DNA from 4 places in the Paenibacillus sp. FSL R7-0048 genome. Region 1 is predicted to be linked to each of the others. Evidence: riboswitches for the same ligand, from Rfam matches in the RefSeq annotation. Region 1 holds a riboswitch; each other region holds the start of a gene.

Region 1 (5,981 bases):
ATGGTCAAACGTTATATTATTTCGGATGCTAAACAGCCTGACGGAACCTATTCGTTCAGCCCCCTGTTTGCAAAAGTAGCTCCTTATCTGAAACAGGCTGATTTGACGATTGGCAATCTCGAAACCACCTTTGCTGGAAGTGGCCCCGAATGCCGGAAAAGTCCCCGATCAGGCGGTCCGATATTCAAATGTCCAGACGAACTGGCCCCTGCACTTAAGGAAGCCGGATTCGACGTATTAGTAACGGCCAACAATCATTGCATGGATTATGGTGCCCCGGGTCTGGTTCGGACGTTACGAGTTCTGGACCGTAATGGAATGGACCACACGGGAACAGCTAAATCATTAGAAGAATCCAAGAGAACGCTTATTAAAAACGTCAAAGGAATTACGATTGGCATCCTCTCCTACACAGCAGGAACCAACCGAATTCCTGTACCAGTGAGTAAGCCATGGCTGGTTAACCGGATATCTACGCCCAAGATCATTCGGGAGATTCGAGATTTAAAAAAGAAAGTCGATCTAGTCTTGCTTTATCTGCATTTCGGAAGCGAATATCGTTACACTCCAAACAAGAGGCAAAAAGAGCTGGTCAATCTCTTCTTTAAAAATGGCGCCGACATCATACTGGGGTCTCACCCACATGTTCTTCAACCGTTAGCGCTTCGTGGAAAAAAACAATTCGTTATTTACTCATTGGGGAATTTTGTTTCTACTAAACTAATGAATATTCCTTATACACAAAGCGGTATCATTCTTACGCTTAAAATAAAGAAGGATGAAAAAGGACACACGAGTATAACTAACGTAGGTTACATCCCGACTTGTGTAGATCGAAGAATAAAAAGCGGCAGGAAAATTACAGAGATCATCCCCATCCGCGACGCATTAAAGAGAAGCGACACCGACATAAAAACAGAGCGGCGAAATCTCATGAATCGAATGTTGAAACATACGACAACAATCTTAAAGAGGGAATAGAGTCGTTACAGAAAAATAACGTTCCGCGGAATTTACCGCGGAACGTTATAGATTTAGACCTCAAAACTGTATTTGAGTTTAGCGTAAACGATCAGGCATCATTAATTTAAGGAATTCTAGAATACCATTCTCTACTACAAGTTCTTCTCTATCTTGATCAGCAAGTACTCTTCTGATGAGATCTTCTTTACCCTCCAGTACTTTACTTGTCCAATGAGGATCAATGATAAGAGACCGTCCTACTGCTACTAATTCAGCATTTGTCAACGTGTCCTCTGCGTCCTGTTTGGTACGGATATCTCCTACCCCAATTAAAGGTACACGGCCATTGATTTTCTCATGCACATATTGCAGGATTGATTTTTCTTTAAAATCTTCTGATGCAGATACTTTCTTAAAATCCCCTAATGAAATATGCAGATAATCCAGCTTTTTATCAGCTAATTTATCAATAAGATAAAAGGTATCGGTGATTTTAATTCCAGGCTCTTCATATTCTTCTGGAGAAAAACGATACCCGACAATAAAATCCTTAACCTTTGAATTGTCAACGACAGCAATAACTGCATCCACTAATTGGTTAATGAAATTAAATCTTTTCTCTAAGCTTCCGCCCCATTGATCTTCACGACGGTTGGAGTGTGGAGAGAAGAATTGTTGGATTAAATATGTGTTTGCTCCATGAATTTCTACCCCGTCAAATCCAGCTTGAATAGCACGTTGAGTCGCTTTTTTAAAATCCTCAATTACACCGAAAATTTCATCTTCTGTTAATGCTCTTGGAATTTCTGCATTCGGGCGTTCGGCAGCAATGGCGCTGGAGGAGACGGGTTGTACGCCACGCAATATTTTTGAATCTGTCATTCTTCCTGCATGGAATAGCTGTAAAATAGCCTTTGTTCCATTTCGTTTAATAGTAGATGCTAATCGGCTGAGGCTAGGAATAAATTCATCGGAGGAAACACTAAGTTCACCTTCCCATCCTTTTCCACCCTCTTGTACATTTGCTGCCGCAGTGATGACCGCACCTACTTCGCCCGTTCTTAGCGAATAGTATTTCAATTCATCTTGTGTTACTACACCGTCATAAAAGCTCATTCGAGTGGTCATTGGAGCCATAACCACTCGGTTTTTTAATGTCAGCCCTCTGCGAAAAGTTAATGCTGTGTCTAGTGCTATCATCTTTTTCCCAACTTTCATTAAATTATATTTAGATAAATTATTATATACATGCGCATACATATAAATTACAGCAATGATTTATTCTTGTCAACTAATAAAGAACTGCTGTTGGATACAACAAAAAGCGCTGTTCCGCTGAACAGCGCTTTTCGCTCGTTATGAATCGTCCTTATTATTCTAGTTCGGCCGGTTTTACAATGGCTGCACCTTTATTATTTTTGGAATATTTAGCTTCGATTTTCGTGGTGTATGTATCTTTGGCTCCATCACTTACCAGCACATAACTCAGATCGACTATCAGCTTTTCCGTTTGCCAGGTCTTAGTATTGACGAATAATTTCCACGTTACGCTTTTGGGTTGAACTGTCTCTCCATCCCAGAGGTTCTCCTGGTCATAGAGTTTGATTATCCCCTTAGCTGCTGTCGGATCGGTTACCGTGAATTGTAAGACTGTTTGTGCGCCAGCAGTGCTGACTTTCATGGATTTTTTATAACTTTTGACCGAATCAAGCATGGAAACAGGATCGTATTGGCCTTTAGAGTAAAAGGCATCCCATTCCGTTTTCTCCAGTCCAAGCCAATATTGTGCATCAGGATCGATTGGCTCCCCGTCATCGTCGTAACCTTCATCTTCAGATTCATCGATCAGTTCACTTCCGTCTACAAGATAGTAAAACTCCTTGTCATTGGCATATAGACTGTACGATGTTTCTAAAAGACTACTAGCGACAGTGCCTGCTGCGGCAAAATTCGGCAGACGGTTGATATCCAGCTTCAGAGTGTTGGTGTTGCTGATACGCACCCCGCCGCTTTGAATATCCTGTTTTTTGGTCACATCCAGATGGAAATTCTTTATTGCTTTGGAGGCTGCCGTTACTTTGCTGATCATCTGATCCGCGGTTACTACTGTTGAGGTAGCTGCAGACACTACTCCTGGATTAGACATCCATCCGATCGTTCCGGACAGCAATAAAGCACCTACTGCCAAACTAGTACCTATTGTTTTGAAAAAACTGTTCATGTACTTCCCCTTTCGGCCCCTTGCGATAATGTAACGCCGTATAGGTCGAAATAATAAAAGAGCTCAAAATAGACTACATATTTTTAGAGCTATCCTTTATGCTTCATAAGACATCCCTATGGCGGCCTGGCGATCATTTCCTTCTGTCGAAAGGCTTTAGACCCATGGCTTTGTGTCATCATCTTTCGATGATTTTACCTTTAACGCGGACATTCAATTAGTTTTAATTAGATTACGGACGCATGTCCCACCGCTAATTTTATCATGGTTATAATTACCTGTAAACGACTTATCTTCCATTCGAATTCGCTATGATATTCAGAAGAAATACTACAATCAAAATGAAAAATGAACGATTACATACGCTTATAAGTCTTATTAATGAGAACAGCAAAGACAGGGGGTGCAGCAAAATGAGTGACCGGGAAATTTTCGAGCTCTATAAAGAACAAGTATATTATTTTTGTTACTACTTAATGAAAAATCAGGCAGATGCGGAGGATATTTCCCAAGAGGTATTTGTAAAAGTTATCTTAGCGGATAAGTCGAAGGTAAGAAACTTGAAAGCTTGGATTTTACGAATTGCTTCGAATGAGTGCAACAGTGTGATCAAAAGGCGTAAGACGGGGTGGATGAAAGAAGTACGTAATTATTTACTATCCAGGTCTGAGGAATCAAACCCTGTAGAAAAACGTTTGGATCGACAGGAAACTAAAAAAGAATTACAAGGGTTATACAGTCAGCTTCCCGACAAAATCAGAATGGTAGTAGTCCTTCGTTTTATAAACGAATTGACTGTACCCGAGATCTCTAAAGTTATGAGCATACCCGAAGGAACTGTAAAATCCAGACTGAACAAGGGACTTAAAATACTAAATAGAATGGGTGGAACCCAACTAAAGGAGCTGAATAGTAATGAGTCTGTATATTGAAAAAGATAAACATATTCCCCGACCGGATTATGATTTGATGTGGACTGCCATAGAACAAGAAGCTTATAAACGTCAAAGAAATCTGCATGCCTCCCAGAATACTCCTAGGTCTAATAAAAAGGTTATTCCTATCAGTATTGTCTTCTCTTGCCTCTTACTTGTAGCCATTCCTGTATTCGCTAGTATGACGATTAATTGGGATAAAATTGGTGGTCGAAGTGTGAGCAATGCATTAAATAACGGCATCGGTCAACAGTATAATCTTCAAACTTCCAGTTCAGGAGTAACAATGAATTTGAACGGTGTTGTAACTGATGGAGAAAAAATGAAAATGCTGTTATCACTTGATACTAAATCTGATCTATCCAAATATACTGGATTTGCTACAGAGGAAAACATCATGACTAATGAATCCGGTGCCAAGGCAAAGGTATACGGTTATTTAGAATACGATCCTGAAAGCCAGAAACTCATTGGAGTATATGAGACACCTGATACATTAAAGGATGATAAAAAGGACTACAGGTTTGAAGCACGGAATCTCATTTTTTACCGTGATCAGAATATTCCCTTACAATCTAATCATCAAGCAGGGGATACTATCGATACTGGAGTTAAGCAATATCCAAGCATTCAAATCGAATCCGTTCGACATGTTTCCAATCAAACCATTATCCGTTACAAAGTCGCTGCATCACCATCTGACTTAGGACGGGGTAATCCACATTTGGTAGTTAGTACTGGTGGTCAAAAGAATGAAGCAATTCCAACCATCATGCCTAACGAAGGATCGGATTTATTTATTGAACAGGTTTTCAATATAACTGAATCAGATTGGAAGGAAGCTAGTCTTCATTTTAGTTACATTGAAGAAGCGAAACGATTTTCAGGTACGTGGAAGTTCGATTTTAAAGCAGATGGACAAAAAGCAAGTGAGGCGATTTACACTAAGAAACTGTATAACAGTCCTGAATTTCAAGAAAAGACCGGCATAACCTTAGATCAGCTAGTGGTTACCCCTTTGGATATCCAAATTCTAATAGATGAAAATGATTCGCTTAAAAAAGGAATTGTCCACTATAATACCGCTCAGTTGGTTATAGGTGATCAAACAATCACTGGGGGTTGGAATTTGAAAGGAGATCATTCCGAAAGCTACCAGCATTTATTTCAATTCGAATCTCCGGAATGGTATAACGACTGGTCCGATGTTCCAATGAAACTTATATTAAAGGATGCTGTCATTGAGAAACGTGATACTACTAAGAATTGGATCACTATAAACAAACCTAAAGAAGAAAAGCAGTTCACTTCACTTGATGTCGATGGGTTAAAAATTGAATTCACTTACTATACTGAGGACGAAAATTTGATTGTCGAATCAACATCCAAATCTTCTGGCTTCAAAAGCGTTAACCAAACTACGTTACGGATTAATGGCAAAGAAGTGGTGCCTGAAATTACACCTAAGGGCATGATATCTACAGGAACTAATATTGATAGCTACAAAGATATCCCTTTCGACGAAAAAATCGAACTGAACCCTGGTATCTATAAATATAGCGATCCTAGCCGGAACGAGGAAATTAAACTTTAATACAGGAAGTTAATCTATGTCCCGCCCTTTCTAGTTAATCCTAAGGGCGGGTTATTTATGGATAAAATCATTTCTGTTTATGTATCTCTTTTATTTCCTTCACCACAAAAAAAGCATAGAACGGACTCAAGTCCGCTTTATGCTTTCCATTATTAAGATAAACAATATTTAACCAGCGCATCTCGCACACCATGCTCGTTGTTAGACCCCGTGACAGCATTCGCTGCCGCTTTGACCTCAACCGGAGAATTATCCATCGCAACGCCCA
Region 2 (5,981 bases), 1.9 Mb from region 1:
ACCCCCCAGTGTTTTGTGGTATATCTCTCTCAGGTCTTGCCAACTCCCATGGTAAGGCCTATTTTTTTGTTCACTAATTGATTGGGGGGAGAGAGCGCAGCGGCTTCTATACAGCTTTACTTAATCTGGTACTGTTCTTCGTAACTCTTAAAAGATGAAATATCCAGCCCTAGGTATCTGCGCATATGGATGGCAGCCTGAGCCGCAACAATGTCATTCAACAGCAGCATTCGTTCATGATAGCCACGACATATATACTTGGCTTCAATTCCCGTATTAAGTCTGTTTTGCTCATACACCTTGATTCCCCGTCTTCTCATTTCTGCACGAACATCCCTTAGATCTGTTGTAGCTACTGCAGCAGCTGTTCCAAGCACCTCCAGATAAGGGGCGGGTGTTCGTAAGTGTGTAGATAAAATGGCGGAGTCCCGTTCGAAAGCTGATAAAATCATCGGAAGCAATAAATAAGATTTCACCAGCATGTTGTCCCTGCTTTCTGCTCTATGCATGAATCTCATCACCTCTAATAGGAACGTATATTCGTATTCTACCCCGATATTCCAAAAATAATCAATGGTATTTCTAAACAGCTTATCCAATGTGATTAAATTCACAACTTAATAACGAAGAATAAATTATATTAAAAATTGTAATAATAAAAATTAATGTATCGAACGCAAATAAAGGAGAATTATGATGGAAAAAGAGGGCAGCCTCCAGCGTGGATTGTTTTTTGGTTTAATTTTGAGTGTTCCCTTATGGATATCCATATTGGGCTATATACAGTTACTTTAAAATTTAATGAAAAACCTTATGCGAAGCGCCTTTAGGCGCTTTTTTTGTGTGGTACTAATGCGGGGAATTATCGAAAGGAATTGATTGACAATTGTGGGTGTCGGGAGCTAAACTGTTATTAATTCAAAAGTATTAAAAGTCATAGACTGTTATTGGATAGAATGCTTCAGCTACCAGTTCTGGACTTGCAGTGTAATACATATATATAGTCATGATAATAGCAAACCGTCTGAAAGGGCGGGACGCAAAGTCCAGGAGTCTAAAGTGTCTTAAAGGCACAATGACCGTCCGACTGCCATGAGAAGGGAATTTCACTTCTTTTTGGCGGTCTTTTTTGTTGTTAGGTCCTTTAGAGTTTCTGGTAATTATTCTGATTAATATAAATCATAGTTTTAGGAGGTGTGCCATTTGAAAAGAAGAATAAAACCGTTACTCTCGCTTGTATTAGCTGGGATTTTGACGGTAGGTAGTGGGCTTTCCTCATTAGGAGCTGGAGTTGCTGGAGCTAGTAGTTCTTCTACATTGGGAATTGCAGCGGTCTACAACGTGTTTATTCTAGGGGATATAACAACAGTTTCGGATACGGAAGGAAGGTTTGCTGCTGGAGGTAACGTTAACTTAACCAACTATAGTGTTGGAGATAGGTTGACCGCTGCAGAGGTTTCCCTGACTGACACACTTGTTGTTGGAGGGCATCTTACTTTCAACGGAGGTACTGTTTATGGGAATATCGTGCACGGGGGAGATTTTTCAGGGAATGTAACGCTCCTCAAGGGTGGTACAAAAAGACAGGGGAGTACGATTGACTTTTCAGCCGTAGGTCAGTCTTTGAAGGACAAATCAGCAGAACTTGCAGCATTGCCGGCGAATGGAACAACAGTGTACCAATATGGCAGCCTTACCCTGACAGGTACAGATCCTGCGGTCAATGTTTTTAATGTTTCAGGAGATAACGTCTCTAATACCTACGGAATTACAATAAATGTTCCTTCAGGATCTACTGCAATTATTAATATTGATGGTTCTAACGTAAAAATGAAAAACTTCGGATTTCTACCTAATAACGTGTTGAACAGCAAGAAAATTTTGCTTAACTTTAGCCAAGCTGCGTATCTTGATATGGCAGGCATAGGTGTAATGGGAAGCATACTTGCCCCCTATGCTCATGTTGATTTTATTAATGGTCAGATTAACGGTACTTTAGTGGCGGCTTCACTCAAAGGTACTGGTGGTGGTGAATTTCACCACTATCCATACGATGGTGATGAACCTGGACCAACACCAACGCCAACGCCAACGCCGACAGTGACGCCGACACCAACAGTGACACCAACGCCAACGCCGACAGTGACGCCGACACCAACAGTGACACCAACGCCAACGCCGACAGTGACACCAACGCCGACAGTGACACCAACGCCGACACCGACGCCAACACCATGTCCGACGCCGACAGTGACACCAACGCCGACGCCGACAGTGACACCAACACCAACGCCGACGCCGACGCCGACAGTGACGCCGACACCAACGCCGACAGTGACGCCAACACCGACACCAACGCCGACAGTGACGCCAACACCGACACCAACGCCGACAGTGACACCAACACCAACACCAACGCCGACGCCGACACCAATACCGACACCAACGCCGACAGTGACACCAACACCGACGCCAACGCCGACACCAACACCAACACCAACGCCGACGCCGACACCGACACCAACGTCGACGCCGACACCAACACCAACACCAACGCCGACACCAACACCAACACCGACGCCGACAGTGACGCCGACACCAACACCAACGCCGACGCCGACAGTGACACCAACGCCGACACCAACGCCGACAGTGACACCAACACCAACGCCGACACCAACACCAACGCCGACAGTGACGCCAACACCAACGCCGACGGTAACGCCTGAGGCAACACCGACACCGACGGTAACACCAGAGGCAACACCGACACCGACGGTAACGCCTGAGGCAACACCAACACCGACGGTAACGCCTGAAGCAACACCAACGTCGACACCAGAGACTTCTGTGTTCCCGACACCAACGCCATCATCCGTAATTGGCACTATAGTTCTTGCAGAAGATCCCGTGCCGCTTGGGCCTGTAGCTTCGCCGACACCAGCGCCAGTACCAACACCGTCGAATAGCACAGAAGTACTTGTTGATGATGATGAGATCCCATTAGGTCCGGTACCGGCAGTGACACCAACGCCAACACCAACACCTGATGAAATCATCGTAGTGGACGATACGATCCCATTAGGAAAGCCACCTGTGAAGGAATTGCCAAAAACGGGTGAATCAAGTCCTGCACCTTACTACGTAGCAGGTTTAGGTTTTGCACTTATCGGATTATTAATGAGAACCAAGTTCTCCAAAAAGAATAAATAATAAAGGTTAGATCAACATAGAGTCGCTTTCGGGAGTGTTCCGATGGCGGCTCTATTTGTATGTCATGATTGCGATAGTTTGGTGCATTCTAAGTAGATGGTATACTCTTGTTGGAAAAGAAATGAAGAGGGGATGGCGAAGGCGAATTGATATGGTTTATTATTAGCGCTGTAATCATCATAGGGATTCTAATCTATGTGGGATTTTTCTTCTATGGTATTGCTATTAAACGAGCGCCAAAGGTATTTCTAAGTAATAATCCTAATCTGAAGGCTGATCCTCCGGTTGCCGGAGCTTCTTGGGGGGAGGGGAAGGATTGGGTCTCTCGCCAGAGCTTCGAGAATATTGAGATCGTATCTGCAGATGGACTTAAACTAAGAGGTTACTTACTCCAATCTATTCGTGCTGCGGGACGCACAGCCATTCTAGCCCACGGTTATTCAGGTAAAGCAAAGGATATGGGGGCGTACGCCAAAATCTACTACGAGAACTTAGGCTTTAACATCCTAATTCCCGATGCAAGAGGGCATGGAGATAGCGCAGGGGATTACATTGGTTTTGGTTGGCCGGAACGAAAAGATTATTTGCAATGGATTGAATACATGATTAAAAAGACTGGGCCCAGTGCTCAAATTGTGCTTCACGGTGTCTCTATGGGTGGTGCTACAGTGCTAATGACCTCAGGGGAAGATCTTCCGCCGCAGGTAAAAGCTATTGTTGCGGACTGCGCTTATACCTCAGTAAAAGCACAATTATCTTACCAACTACGACGAATGTATCGCTTGCCAAGTTTCCCTTTCGTTCAAAGTGCAAGTCTAATCACCCGCTTGAAGGCGGGGTATGGCTTTGGTGAAGCCTCTGCATTAAAACAAGTGCGGAAAGCGAAGGCTCCGATTCTTTTTATTCATGGGGATGCGGATAACTTTGTACCTTTTGCTATGATGAATGAATTGTATGAGGCATGCCAGAGTCCAAAAGAGAGGCTCATAGTACCGCTAGCGGGGCATGGATTGTCTTATGATACGGATAAGGCGGGGTATATAGATGTAGTAACAGCTTTTGTAAGTCAATATGTAAAATAAGTCCTGAACGTAGACAGCGCCCGATATCCGCTAGGTAGCGGTTATCGGGCGCCTATATTTTTCCACACATGACGTAGTCCTTGAATAAGGATCGTACCGTCATGCTTTCTCGTTATATTCATCCCCCGCCGTTCGTGAGTAACGGGTGTCTTAATTCCTTGTTATTTCCAGCAGCCGTGTGGCGAGAATAATCCTTCCAATACGACAAAAGCCCTACCTCTCTTTTGCCCTTGCGGCTCCATTGACCGCGCCAGTGTGAATCGGAATGCTATATTTCGAATTTAATCTCATAAAAAGGAAGAGTACTGCAAGAAAACATAAAGCCTCTTTGTCCAAAATGCCGATGTGTATAATAGTCGGCCTGACATCTTCTTGGTGGGGATATTCAATATATCGAAAAACAAATACCATATAAATATAACACACTATTGTTTAAAAGGCAAATATAATAATGAATTCCAAGATAAGGTTTATTTGATTCTAGAGAGGAACAAACCTCGATAAGGGGCGCTTAGATTTTGAAAGTAACTTAAATTGGGTTAATTGTGAATTATTCCGGAAAAGCTAGTAAACCAGAGGAGATGGGCGATCTCGGTGCAAATGGGCTAAAATGTAAGTTGGATATTTTTGCAAACGCTACAAACTTCAACTGAAAATGCCAGAGACGAATGGGTTGTGTCTGCTGGGGTTATTTTGCGTGCCTATTTTGTGAACAGCTCTCTAAAACTGACAATAAACTCCAACATTGATTGAAGGATTGAGGGTAGACCGTTATAATTAATAAGTCTGGATTTTAATTAAAAAATAAGGGAGATTTTTATGAAACGCGCAGATGTGTGGCTGATTTCCATCGTATTGATTGCTGCGCTCGCTTTTCTCGTACCGAGATGGTTTTCGGACAATGATGACAAAGGTGGGGCCGGTAAAAATCTCATAGCCAATGTAACGGTGGACGGTGAGTTATTTAAAACGGTAAAGCTTACAAAAGAAGAACAAACCATTGAGGTCCGCACGGAACGCGGCTATAACATTTTGAAGGTGCATGATTACGGGATTGAAATGTACGATGCCGATTGCGCTGATAAAGTTTGCCTAGGTTTTGGTTTTATTACCCTGCCCAAACAGACGATTGTCTGTCTACCGCATAGAGTATTAGTCGAAATCACCAGTGCGTCGGGGGAGGATGATATAGATGCCTATGTCCAGTAGTGAATCTGCAACAGCTTTAAAAAGAACAGTGATTATTGCGATTTTCGCCGCAGTGGCAGTAGTGTTAAGTTTAATAGAGGCACAGATTCCGTTATCCGGAATGGGACTGGTGCCGGGTGCTAAGCTCGGACTGGCCAACATTATGATTTTGACTTGTATTTACTTTTTACGTGGACGGGATGCTTTGCTGCTTGTCATCCTCAAAACACTGCTTACTGCATTTCTGCTAGGTACCTTCTCAAGCTTGCTGTTTAGTTTATTTGGTTCACTTTTTAGCTTTGTTGTTATGTTTGTGCTGATGCTGATTAGTGGCAAAGGTAAGAGTATAAGCTTGATCGGAATTAGTATAGCCGGTGGGATTGCGCATAATATCGGTCAGCTGCTGGCAGCTTCTATGGTATTTGCATCACTTAGTATTTTTTATTATCTTCCCATGCTGCTGATCACTGGGGTAGTAACAGGAATTGCCGTGGGCTA
Region 3 (5,981 bases), 2.1 Mb from region 1:
TCCATACACGATGTCGGTCTTCCATTCGCTTCGGTAGTTACCAGCGATGTTTATGGACAACTTGAATTACGCGAAGGAGAGTTCCCACAGCCACTGCCATTCCTGATTACCTTCACTCAACCAGACGGCGTGATCTCTAGCGACCTCACCTCATCTTATGAAGCTCTAAATACCGAATTGACTAACCTTAAAGAATCGGCAACCTCAGGTATCACTACCCTTCAAGATAAACTCCAATTGATCAGTCAGACTCGCGAGCAAAAACTAGAAGAGCTTGAAAAAGCTCGGCTAGAAGAAGAGCAAGCAAAGAAAGAAGAAGAAGCGAAAAAAGAAGAAGAACGTTTGGCTGAGGAGAAAAAGCAACAAGAAGCCGAGGATAAAGCGAAAGCTGAGGCAACCCCTCCAACATCAGGTGAAGCTGCTCCGGAAGCCCCAAATAAAGAACAACCTGAAGCCCCAGCCACTGACCCGGTTAAGCCGGAAATTGGCGAAGAGCTCACAATTCCAAAAGATGTCCCTCAGCAAGAGGCTCCACAAGAGACGCCAAAGGCGGAAGACAGTACGACTACCCCGCCGGTAGCAACCCAAGCTCCTTCGGACCCTCAACCTGAGAAAGGTGGAGAATAAGATGCGAATTAAAAAAATTATCAATAATACCCTATCGAGCTTAATGCTTGTGATCTTTATTCTGCTGGTGGCAGCCGTAGTGTTATCCAAGGCCTCCGGCGGTGAACCTGCTTTCTTCGGATATGAGATCAAAACCGTACTCTCAGGATCGATGGAACCAGGAATTCAGACAGGCTCAATTGTCGCATTAAAACCCGGAGGGGATATGAATCGTTTCAAACCAGGCGATGTCATCACCTTTAGGAATGAAGATAATCTGCTCATTACTCACCGGATTGTAGAAGCGACCGTCAATAACGCTACTGGTGAAGCTGTTTATCGCACTAAAGGCGATAACAACGACGCGCCCGACATGAACCCTACCAGTTCTGTGAATGTTGTAGCTCAGTATACCGGGGTCACTGTACCCTATGTCGGTTACGCTATGAATTTCGCGGTTTCCAAAGCTGGAAGTGTAGTCCTCATGATCGTGCCTGGCTTGATGCTTCTGCTCTATGCTCTGTATACCTCTTGGAAGGCTGTAGCTGCATTAGAAAAGAAAAATGCTGCCCTACTGCCAGCCTCACCGCCCCCAACAGAAACACAGCCCTAAGTTGATTGTCCACTTCCGCTTACGAACCGGAAGATACAATATATAAATTTTATAAAAAATTCAAACACAAATTTGAGGAGGAATTTTATTATGGGTATCAAGAAAACATTGGGTCTTGGCGTAGCATCTGCAGCACTGGGTTTATCATTAATCGGCGGAGGAACCTTCGCATACTTTAGCGACACTGCGCAAAGCACAGCTACATTCGCAGCGGGCACGCTCGATCTGAACTCCGACCCTTCTGTCATCGTTAATATTCCTAACCTGAAACCAGGTGATACGGTAACTAAATCCTTCAAATTGAAAAACGATGGTTCGCTCGATATCGGATCTATTATTCTGAATACATCGACTCAAATCACGGATGCTAAAGGAGATAACTACCTGGATTTAGCCGAGTTCATTAAAGTTAAATTCCTTAGAAATAATGATAAAGGAGTACCTATCGTCTCTCCTGAAAATGTAGTTTATGAGACTACACTTGCTGCTTTAAAAAGTCAGCATCCGGATCTCGTAAAAAATACAGGTTGGGATCAACTCTTTACCGAAGCATCCGGTATTAAAGCCGGTACCAACGACAGCTTCTCCGTCCAATTCGAATTTGTGGAAAATAACCAAGATCAAAATATTTTCCAAGGCGATAGCTTAACACTGACTTGGGATTTCGTAGCTAAACAAGGTGCGAAAAAAGACTACTAAGATCAATAAAGTAATTTAATAAAATACTCGAAGAGCAGCAGATCCTGAATCCGGCCACGGATAAGCAGATTGCTGCTCTTCTCTTTACAATAAACTTTGTCCGATTTATTGATATTTGCTATACTAATAACAAAAATTACGGAGGGGCGTCAGCATAGTGCCACAGAATATGGGCCAACGTATCCAGCAGCTCCGCCTAGACAAGGGTTTCTCCCTATCTGAGCTTGCGGACAGAGCAGATGTGGCTAAGTCGTATCTTAGCAACGTGGAGAGAAACATCCAATCCAATCCATCCATCCAGTTTATCGAAAAAATCGCTGACGCGCTTCAGGTATCCATTCATGCCCTACTCTATGGAGAACCCAATGATGCAGAGGAATCACATTTAGATTCGGAATGGTTCCGATTGGTGCAGGAAGCTATGGACTCAGGCATTAGCAAACGCGAATTCAAAGAATTTCTGGACTATCAGAAATGGAAGCTCGATCAAAAGGATTAATACTTCCTACTAATCTGGTACGATCCTCTCTTCTACTAAATCATATCGAAAAAGGACACAGCGAAGAACCGCTGTGCCCTTTTTCGATATGTAACCCCTCTAATGTATTACTGCACGATCTGCACAGTTTTCTCATGAAAGAACTGGCGGATTTCATCTGCCTTAATGCCAGCCTTCTTAGCTGCTAATAATAAATGTACCCACTCTTGATCCAGATCAATAAACTGCTGTTCTCTGTTGCTACCCTGGTTGGACTTTTCCAAAAAATCTCCCCCTAAGATTTTACGTCCCCAGGCAATCCGGCTGTCATAGTATCTCTACCTTAGACCCGCGACTTTGTGCCCCTGCCTTTCGGCAAGTTTACCTTTTACTGGACCCTTTTCACGAAAGGATCTGCTTAAAAAACTATAAAATTACTATCTGCAATAACATTATACAAAAAGAAAGCGGAAAAGTGTGTCGATTCCTGGTTACTTTCTATTTTAAAAACGAAAAATAAAAGATTTTTTTTCAAAGATCTTGTCCGATTATCACGATACTCGTCCGTTACATAAAATAAATTGTACTAGCAAAATAAATATTTACTGACCTAATAGTTAAAAATAAGGATAATAGAATCATTTTAATAGGCCTTTAGAATGGGTAATGAGAAGAAACACCCTTCTTTTCATTAGAACAAGCTAACCCATACCATTTTGCGAACGTATTGGACGAAAGAATGAATTGATTACAGTGGCCGAAAGTAGCACAATAAGATGAGAAATGAAACCGCAATCATCACAGCTCCAGTAAGCGTTGACACAAAATGTCACGTATGGAGTTCATCCGTTAAGGAGGATGTATTCATGGCAGCCAAAGAGCCCTATAACGAATCCATTTGGAGTAAGTATTACGGACCCAATTTAGGCTACATTCAAGAAAGATATGAACAGTTTGTGAAAGATCCCTCCACCGTAGAAAATAATTATCGCGAGCTTTTTACAAATTCGGGACCTCCTCCCCTAACTCCGGATAGCGAACCGGCTCCTCAGCCGCGCATCTCGGGAGACACCGAATGGCTTAGAAAAGCAGTAAGAGCTTCCAAGCTAATCGCCAATATTCGTATATATGGCCATATGGCCGCTGAAATTGATCCGCTGGTACGCGATCAGAATCCCATGGCAAAATATCTTGAGCTTGAAACCTATGGGCTGACCCGCGAAGACCTGATCGCACTGCCTGCCACGCTTATATGGGAAAATGCGCCGAATGATGTGCATACCGGATGGGATGCCGTGCAACGTATGCGTCAGGCATACACCAAGACTATCGCCTATGAATTCGGGCATGTGCATGAAGAAAAAGAACTGCAATGGCTAAATAGACAGGCAGAATCCACCAGCTCACCAGCACCCCTAAATAATACAGAACGCAAAGAGCTCCTGAACCGCCTGATTCAGGTAGAGCAATTTGAAACCTTCCTCCACAAGACTTTTGTAGGTCAGAAGCGTTTCAGTCTTGAAGGCAATGATGCTCTTGTGCCGATGTTAGATGAAATCGTACGTGCTGCTGCACATGACGGTGCGGAGCATATTTTGATGGGCATGGCGCATCGCGGCCGCCTCAACGTTCTTGCACATATTTTGGGCAAACCTTATGATATCATATTTTCAGAGTTTCATCATTCTCCGAACAAGGAGCTTTTCCCTTCCGAAGGCTCCACAGGCATTAACTATGGTTGGACAGGTGATGTGAAATACCATCTCGGTGCAGACCGTGCTGTCCGTGAAGGAGAAACCGTACGCACAAGAATAACACTAGCGAATAACCCAAGTCACTTGGAATTCGTCAATCCTGTCGTGGAAGGTTTCACTCGTGCCGCACAAGAAGATCGGAGCACTGCAGGACTGCCGAAGATTGATACCAGTAAAGCTATGGCGGTGCTGATGCATGGCGATGCTGCTTTTCCAGGTGAAGGAATTGTTGCAGAAACGCTTAATATCGGCAAACTTCAAGGTTATCAAAATGGTGGGACGATCCATATCATTGTTAATAACCGAATTGGTTTTACGACTGAAAGTGAAGATTCCCGTTCTACGCATTATGCGAGTGACATCGCCAAAGGGTATGAAATCCCAATAGTCCATGTCAACGCTGATGACCCAGAGGCCTGCGTAGCAGCTGTACGTTTAGCTAGCGCATACCGCCATCAATTCAAAAAAGATTTCGTAATTGATCTCATCGGCTACCGCCGTCATGGTCACAACGAAATGGATGATCCTGAAACCACACAACCTATTGTCTACGGCAAGGTTCGCAATCATCCAACCGTCTACAAGGTTTATGCAGAGAGACTGAAAAACGAAAAGGTTCTTACCGCCGAAGACGTACAAAAGATGAATGCTGAAGCAGAAAGCGTATTGCAGCGTGCGTACGATACTATGAAGGAAGGCAATCATAAGAAAAAAGAACCCAAAGCCTTCATTCCTCTACAAACGGACCGCGCAGCGGCAAACACTACAGCGGTATCCATCTCCAGCCTGCAGGAGATCAATCGTGAACTGTTGACGGTTCCTGCTGGATTCCAGGTTTATCCGAAGCTGGAGCGCATTTTACAACGTCGTAAAGATGCACTGAATGAGGGTGAAAAGGTCGACTGGGCACTAGCTGAAACATTAGCCTTCGCTACCATTCTGAAAAATGGAACGCCCATCCGACTGAGCGGTCAAGATGCCCAGCGCGGAACCTTCGCACATCGCCATCTGGTGCTGCACGACAGTAAAACAGGAGATTTATTCTCTCCGCTGCATCAGCTAAGCGATTCCCGTGCCTCCTTTGGCGTATACAACAGTCCATTGTCAGAGGCATCAGTATTAGGCTTTGAATATGGTTATAATGTGTTTGCACCGGAAACCTTCGTAATCTGGGAAGCACAGTATGGTGATTTCGCCAATGCGGGTCAGGTTATTTTTGACCAGTTCATTGCCGCTGGACGCGCCAAATGGACACAGCGCAGCAATCTCGTCATCATGCTGCCGCATGGCTACGAAGGACAGGGACCTGAGCACTCCAGCGGTAGGCTGGAACGGTTCTTGCAGCTATCCGCTGAGGAGAACTGGACGGTCGCTAACCTGACTACCGCTTCGCAATATTTCCATCTGCTGCGGCGCCAAGCAGCGTTATGCGGGCAGGAAGATGCTAGACCGCTAGTCATTATGACGCCGAAAAGTCTCATTCGGAATACGCGCAGCACTTCTGCCGGAACCGAGCTGGCTTCAGGACAATTCAAGCCTGTATTAGCTGAATCTTTGCTTGGCCAGAAACCAAGTGAAGTTAAACGGCTCGTAGTCTGCAGCGGTAAAGTCGCTATCGACATCCAAACAGAACTGGAAGCAGCACCGGATAAGGATTGGTCATGGCTGCATGTTCTTCGCCTAGAGCAGCTTTATCCGTTCCCGGAACAGGAGCTAAGCGAACATTTAAACTCCTTCAGCTCCCTTCAGGAAATTGTCTGGGTGCAAGAAGAGCCGAAAAATATGGGCGGCTGGAGCTATAGTGAGCCTCGGTTACGCGCCATCGCACCGA
Region 4 (5,981 bases), 1.4 Mb from region 1:
TGCTTGCCCTTTTTATTCAGCCAGTCCGCAATCGCCAGGTTCACTGCCTTAGAACGATTGAATAATCCCGGCTCATTATCTACCTCATAATATTGAAAATAGGGGCTATATTGCTCAAAATAATCTGTCAACTTTTTCTCCGCGTCAGCAGGCAACGATCCATCTGCCTTAAGCTTAATATCACCAGTATGCAAATACAAAGCAACCGCCTGCATGTTGTAATCCTGCAATACCTTGTAATATTCCATCATATCCGAGCAGGATCTCCCGACATCACTGGCACAGCTAGTACGCATCACATTCCCGCTATAAGCCATCCCTAGCCATTTGATAACATAAGGCAAGTGCGTAACTGCACCTTCATCGAAATAAAATTGTTTATTATTCACTACTGTTCCCGTCAGTGTATAGCTGCCATGGATAGGCTCAGAAATTGGAGCGTTAAGAGATTCTAAACGGAGATTATCCCAAGTCCACCAGGAATATTCGTCTTCTTTGTCACTGCAATATAAACAGCGAACCGTTTGCAGCTTCAATTCATTCGTTCCTATCTTCAATTGCTCCTTGGGAATATATAATTCATAGGTCTTTTGAAAGTTATATTCGCTTTCTGTGCCAGCAACGCCCGCAATTTGAATGATCCCCGACAATTGATGATTGGAGAACACACTCATTTGCGGCACGGATTTATAAGCATCCAGAATACCTACGCTAAATAAGACCCCATTCTCCGGGATCTTATTTAGCTGATAGGTGATCGTTAATTCCGGCTGGGTCTTTCCATTCAAGCCTGCAGGCAAGCTCTGAAGAGCCGATGATTTGAGCACCGAAGAAGTAACATTAAATTCCTTCTTGCTGCCAGAAGTGCCACTCGCAGCGAATTCAGCTGCTGAGCCATCATGTTGTCCCAGATTCCAGATCACAGTACCATCCGGTATTTCTGCTGCAGCATCAGTTCCTGCAGATAGTCTCGGTATATTGGCACCTACCTTATAATCGTTTGTCCTATTCGTTCCGAAGACAGAGACAGACAACAGAAACAAGACGGTTAATGCGGCGAATTTTAGTAATAACAGTAATGGTTTGTTTGCAGATATCTTATTTTTTCTATTAGATATTCTCCTCGTTATTCCCATCCATAGGTCCTCTCTTTCTTCCGGAATGTCTTACCCTATCATTTCATTAGATTAAGGAAGGAACAATGCCCCTTGTGGAATTACCTGCTGCTTCTGGCTGGAACTCTCCCATAGCAAACGAAGATTGGCATCTCCTTCATTCTCATAATATTCAATTTGGATATCATAAAGCGTTCCGGCTGTGAGTGGGATACTTCCTTTATGAAGGGTTGCACTTTGATTTTTCCAATTGTCGATGATCAGCTTTCCGTCAATCCAGACACGGACTCCATCATCAGAGGATGCCGAAATCGTATATTTTTCACTGAATTCGGGTTTGAGTTTCCCTTTCCAGCGTACAGAAAAGTGATCTTCATTTATCTCTGAGGCAGGAGACCCACCATGCCAATTAAAATCAATCTTACGGTCATTGCGGATAAGTACCGCTTCTCCCTCTAAATCAGTATTGTTATAGTATTCTCCAGTTAAACCCGTTAGGGTTACCGGAGTTACGGGTGCTATCGAAGGATCTCCTGTTGTGAGAACATAGTCCTCTCTTGATACTATAAACGAGTCTTTCATAAAGCTTTTAATTGACTGTAGTGTATTATTTTCTGTCAGTAATTTTCCCCAGGTCATCATATAGACCCATTTATTTTGTTTCTCAGTTAATACATCCGGGTTCGGCAGTTGCCCACTCTCCCCGATTCCGATAGGTTTACCCTCGGCCAATGCGAGCAGATCCTCATAGTAGGACTGTTTATAATCGTTATTGTAGATATCCGCAGCCAGAACATCGAGTTTATCCCCACCGGGATAATATGCAGCATATGGATCTGACCATTCATTCGGCGCATTCGGATTCCACACCCACAGTAGATTATTTAGCTTGTGTGTGTTTACAAAACGATCATAGACAATACTCCACAGCTCTGAAAAATTGTCCTTTTTCCCCCACCAAAACCAACCACCATTCATTTCATGGTAAGGTCGCCATAAGACCGGAACTCCGGCATCACGCAGCTGACCCAAATATCCAGCAACCTCGTCTAGATCTGAGATTAGCCTCTTATACTGAGCTGTCCCAGGTGTAACATAAGCATTAAATTTCTCTTGACTGAGACTTCTGTTTACATTGGACCACTCTGGAGAGGTTCCCGGTAAGCTCTGATGGAAGGTCATCGCTACAATGCCACCCTCTTGATGCCATTCAATTGCACTGTCTATAACAGCTTGCCGCTGTTCTGCGATCGTCTCTTCGGATTGATTATTAATCGCCCCTAATTCATAACCATGTAGAACAGCATTTTGTCCCGAAGTATTCTTCAGCTTATGAACCAGTTCATCTGGACTTTCTAGATAATCATGCTGGCCGGACAAGAGCCCTTTGCCACGTAGATTTACCAAATTACTTAGCAGTTGCTTGGCTTCTTCAGAAGCCGAAGGATTACTTGGTATAGCCGGAGGTAGGGAGGAAGAAACACTCATAGCCTTCGGAAGACTTTTAACCTCTCCCCAAGGCAGCAAGGAAAAAATAATAAAGACCGGTAACATAGTAAACAACAATCTATTTTTCTTATAATATTTACGCAAATAAATCCTCCTTTCGGTAGCTGTACTGCCTCCACAGGTGTTAAAAACATACCTGTTATCGGACAATCGTCTTCTGACCTAATGAGGACTATAGCTTAGTAGCTCTGCAATAACGCAGAGCCACTAAGGATCGACCTTTAATTTTCATCAATCAGGAGACATCCGGAAGAAAAAGTGCACTTGCTGGAACTGTCTCTTTAGCTTGACTAGCACTTTCCCACATCAAGCGGACTCTCGCATCGCCTTCATTCTCGTAATACTCCACCTTGATATCATATAGCTGGCCAGCCTTCAGCGTTATAGTGCCCTTACGCTCAGTACCACTTTGCTTAGTCCAACTATCAATCACGGATTCCTCATTCACCCAGACACGGATACCATCATCTGAGGTAGTGTAAAATGTATATTGCTCATTATATAATGGCTTAATTTTACCGCTCCAACGTATGGAGAACCGATCAATCCCGAGGGCGGCATCCGGGGAGCCTTGCCGCCAATTGAAATCGATTATTGCATCAGTTCTGTTAAGAGTTGCTGCTCCCGACAATTGCATGTTGTTGTAATACTCTCCTGCAAGCCCCTTCGCGAGAGGAATTGCTGCCTCCCCCTCTTCTTCAGAAGGTGCCGGCGCTGGTGCGGCGCTAGGTGTCGGTGCCAGACCAGTATTTAATTTATCTCTGGTCAGGGTATAGTTGCTATTCATAAATGTTTTGATTGTGTCTGCACTGTTATTCTCGTAGAGCATTTTTCCCCAGCTCATCATATACGTCCATTTACTTTGCGATTGCTGAAGCTTCTCCAGATTAGGCATTTCACCATTTTCCCCGATCGCAATCGGTTTGCCTGCGGCTAGACTCAATAAGCTGTCATAGTATTTTTGCTGGTAATCATTTTCGTATATATCTGCTGCCAGAATATCTACTTTATCAGCACCTGGATAAGTTAGCGCATAAGGATCTGACCAAACATTGGGAGCATTCGGACTCCATACCCATAACAAATTATTTAATTTATGAACGTTAACAAAACGGTCATACATAATATTCCATAGTTTAGAAAAGTTATTTTTCTTCCCCCACCAGAACCAGTTCCCGTTCATTTCATGATAGGGTCTCCAAAGCACCGGAACGTTGGCATCGCGCAAGCTTTTTAAAGAGACGGCCACCTTATCAAGCTCAGCGATCAGATTGTTATATTGCTTGGTACCCGGTGTAACGTAACTATCGAACTCACTCTGGCTAAGTGTTTTTTTCACATTATCCCAGTCATAAGAGGTGCCCGGCAGGTTAGCATGAAAAGTCATAGCTACGATCCCGCCCGCTTTATTCCAGTTGATGGCGCTGTTCACCACATTTTGACGTTGCCAAGCCATCGTTGCTTCGGACTGGCCACTGATCGCACCCATTTCATAACCGTGAAGAGCCGCATATTGTCCGCTGGTTCCCTTCAGCATATTGTTAATTTCATCTGGACTTTCTAAATAGTCATGTTGACCGGCAATAATACCTTTTCCTGAGATCGAGTAAAAATAGTTAAGCAGCTTTACGGCTTCAGGTGAGGCACCTGGGGTAACTGGCGTTCCAGAATTTGAAGCAGCTATGACAACAGACGGCGAAATTCCAACAGCAAGCGGAAGTGCAGTCAGAAACAGGACGAGTGACAGAAATGCACCAAACAATCGATACGTACGGTAAGCTTTCAAAATAATCTCCCTTTCGGTAGCCAGGCTGCCACTCTTTCGAAGGCCCTATAGCTTTGCGTCCCTACCTTTCGATAGGTTTGCCTTTTCAATTTAAGAGAAATAATCTCTCTTACCGTAAGTATCGACGACAATTAATGATATATTTAGTGTTTTTATGACTTTTTTTGATAATTGAGTCAATTTACCTGTTTCAAGAAATTTTGAATTGGTTAAATAGATAGGTTAGACCTATGAAATGAATTGTTGTAGTTCTATATCATTCCAGTCTAAAGTAATACGTATGTTATCTTCTTCTACTAATTCAGACCCCGTCTGTACCTCTATAAACTCAACATCCGTCAAAGCAAGGATCGCGTGCTTCGTTCCTTCCGGTATACGTACCACGTCCCCAGCCTTCACATTATGTTTTTTCTCATTCAGCACAATACTTGCTTCGCCGCTGACGATTGTCCAAATTTCACTACGCTTGCGATGTAATTGATAGCTGATATTATTCCCCTCGGATATAAAAATCCGTTTGGTCAGCACTTCATTGCCTTCATCATATTTCACATAATCAATAACTTTGTAATGACCCCAACGGCGTTCCTCGTACATCGGTCTTTGTTCAAAGGTCTTCAGCACTTCTTTAATCCGTGGGCTCTCAGCTTTATGGGTAACTAGAATCCCATCCGGGCTAGCCGCAATGATCAGATCCTTCGCACCAATTACCGTAATCGGAATGTCCAGCTCATTAATCAAGCAAGTCCCCTCAGAATCCGCCGTCACAAAACCTTTTCCTACATGCTTGCTGCTCATTTCCTCTGTCAGCGTATTCCACGTTCCAAGATCCTTCCAGAATCCATCATACGGCTGTACCACAATATGTTCTTCTTTCTCCACCACTTCATAATCAAAGCTGATGGAAGACAATAGCTTATACTGCTTCTGCAATTCTTCATATCCTAAAGGCAACCCTTTACGCTGCAAAATATCTAACAAGTACCCTAAGCGGAAGGCAAACACTCCGCAATTCCACAAGGCATTTTGCTCGATGAGCTGTTCTGCTTGTATGCGGTCAGGTTTCTCTTGAAAGTGACTCACCTTCATAAAACCATTTTCCCCCGCCTCTTCGGTGGTAGGAATAATATATCCGTATTTCTCTGAGGCATGTTCAGGAACAACACCCATTAGAGCCAGATTTGCTCCACTTTCCAGCATGGTCCCCTCAAGCATAGCTATGGTATCGAAAAAAGATGCTTCTACATAAGGGTCAACAGGCAATATTGCTACCGTCTCCGCTGGAGAAACACCTGCCACTGAATAAAGATAGGTAGCTGTTAAGGCGATAGCCGGAAAAGTATCCCGACGCTCCGGTTCAACGATAATCGGCACATGACTTCCCAGCTGGCTTTGTATCATTTCTACTTGGCCACGGCCGGTGGCCAGATAAGATGATTCTGCCATCCCTGCTTCCTCCAGCTGTCTCCAGACACGTTGTACCATGGATTCTGGTTCACCTTGAGGGCTTTCAAGTACCTTTAGAAATTGCTTTGAACGTGAGTCGTTGGACAACGGCCATAACCGTTTAC

What was found. Region 1 has a riboswitch for cyclic di-GMP ahead of NSQ91_RS10915 (DUF6612 family protein). Riboswitches for the same ligand answer to the same signal wherever they lie in the genome.
Region 2: it holds a riboswitch for cyclic di-GMP, as region 1 does, so the genes downstream of both, NSQ91_RS02515 (choice-of-anchor A family protein) here and NSQ91_RS10915 (DUF6612 family protein) in region 1, are expected to answer to the same signal.
Region 3: it holds a riboswitch for cyclic di-GMP, as region 1 does, so the genes downstream of both, NSQ91_RS01975 (anti-repressor SinI family protein) here and NSQ91_RS10915 (DUF6612 family protein) in region 1, are expected to answer to the same signal.
Region 4: it holds a riboswitch for cyclic di-GMP, as region 1 does, so the genes downstream of both, NSQ91_RS04810 (glycosyl hydrolase) here and NSQ91_RS10915 (DUF6612 family protein) in region 1, are expected to answer to the same signal.

Annotation. Positions count from the first base shown of each region.
Region 1 is NZ_JBBORF010000001.1:2,501,576-2,507,556, reverse strand. Features, by position in the region: gene NSQ91_RS10925 (CapA family protein) at 1-981, shown strand, start outside; gene NSQ91_RS10920 (NADH-dependent flavin oxidoreductase) at 1,060-2,163, opposite strand; gene NSQ91_RS10915 (DUF6612 family protein) at 2,336-3,184, opposite strand; cyclic di-GMP riboswitch class I at 3,302-3,393, opposite strand; gene NSQ91_RS10910 (RNA polymerase sigma factor) at 3,598-4,116, shown strand; gene NSQ91_RS10905 (DUF4179 domain-containing protein) at 4,100-5,713, shown strand; gene NSQ91_RS10900 (Cof-type HAD-IIB family hydrolase) at 5,866-5,981, opposite strand, start outside.
Region 2 is NZ_JBBORF010000001.1:573,640-579,620, forward strand. Features, by position in the region: gene NSQ91_RS02510 (hypothetical protein) at 117-509, opposite strand; cyclic di-GMP riboswitch class I at 1,005-1,095, shown strand; gene NSQ91_RS02515 (choice-of-anchor A family protein) at 1,204-3,213, shown strand; gene NSQ91_RS02520 (alpha/beta hydrolase) at 3,360-4,295, shown strand; gene NSQ91_RS02525 (NusG domain II-containing protein) at 5,115-5,504, shown strand; gene NSQ91_RS02530 (Gx transporter family protein) at 5,488-5,981, shown strand, end outside.
Region 3 is NZ_JBBORF010000001.1:450,692-456,672, reverse strand. Features, by position in the region: gene NSQ91_RS01995 (hypothetical protein) at 1-627, shown strand, start outside; gene sipW (signal peptidase I SipW) at 629-1,219, shown strand; gene NSQ91_RS01985 (TasA family protein) at 1,310-1,918, shown strand; gene NSQ91_RS01980 (helix-turn-helix domain-containing protein) at 2,088-2,417, shown strand; gene NSQ91_RS01975 (anti-repressor SinI family protein) at 2,525-2,680, opposite strand; cyclic di-GMP riboswitch class I at 2,708-2,792, opposite strand; gene NSQ91_RS01970 (2-oxoglutarate dehydrogenase E1 component) at 3,263-5,981, shown strand, end outside.
Region 4 is NZ_JBBORF010000001.1:1,126,212-1,132,192, reverse strand. Features, by position in the region: gene NSQ91_RS04820 (discoidin domain-containing protein) at 1-1,136, opposite strand, end outside; gene NSQ91_RS04815 (glycosyl hydrolase) at 1,188-2,708, opposite strand; gene NSQ91_RS04810 (glycosyl hydrolase) at 2,860-4,410, opposite strand; cyclic di-GMP riboswitch class I at 4,423-4,502, opposite strand; gene NSQ91_RS04805 (sugar phosphate nucleotidyltransferase) at 4,639-5,981, opposite strand, start outside.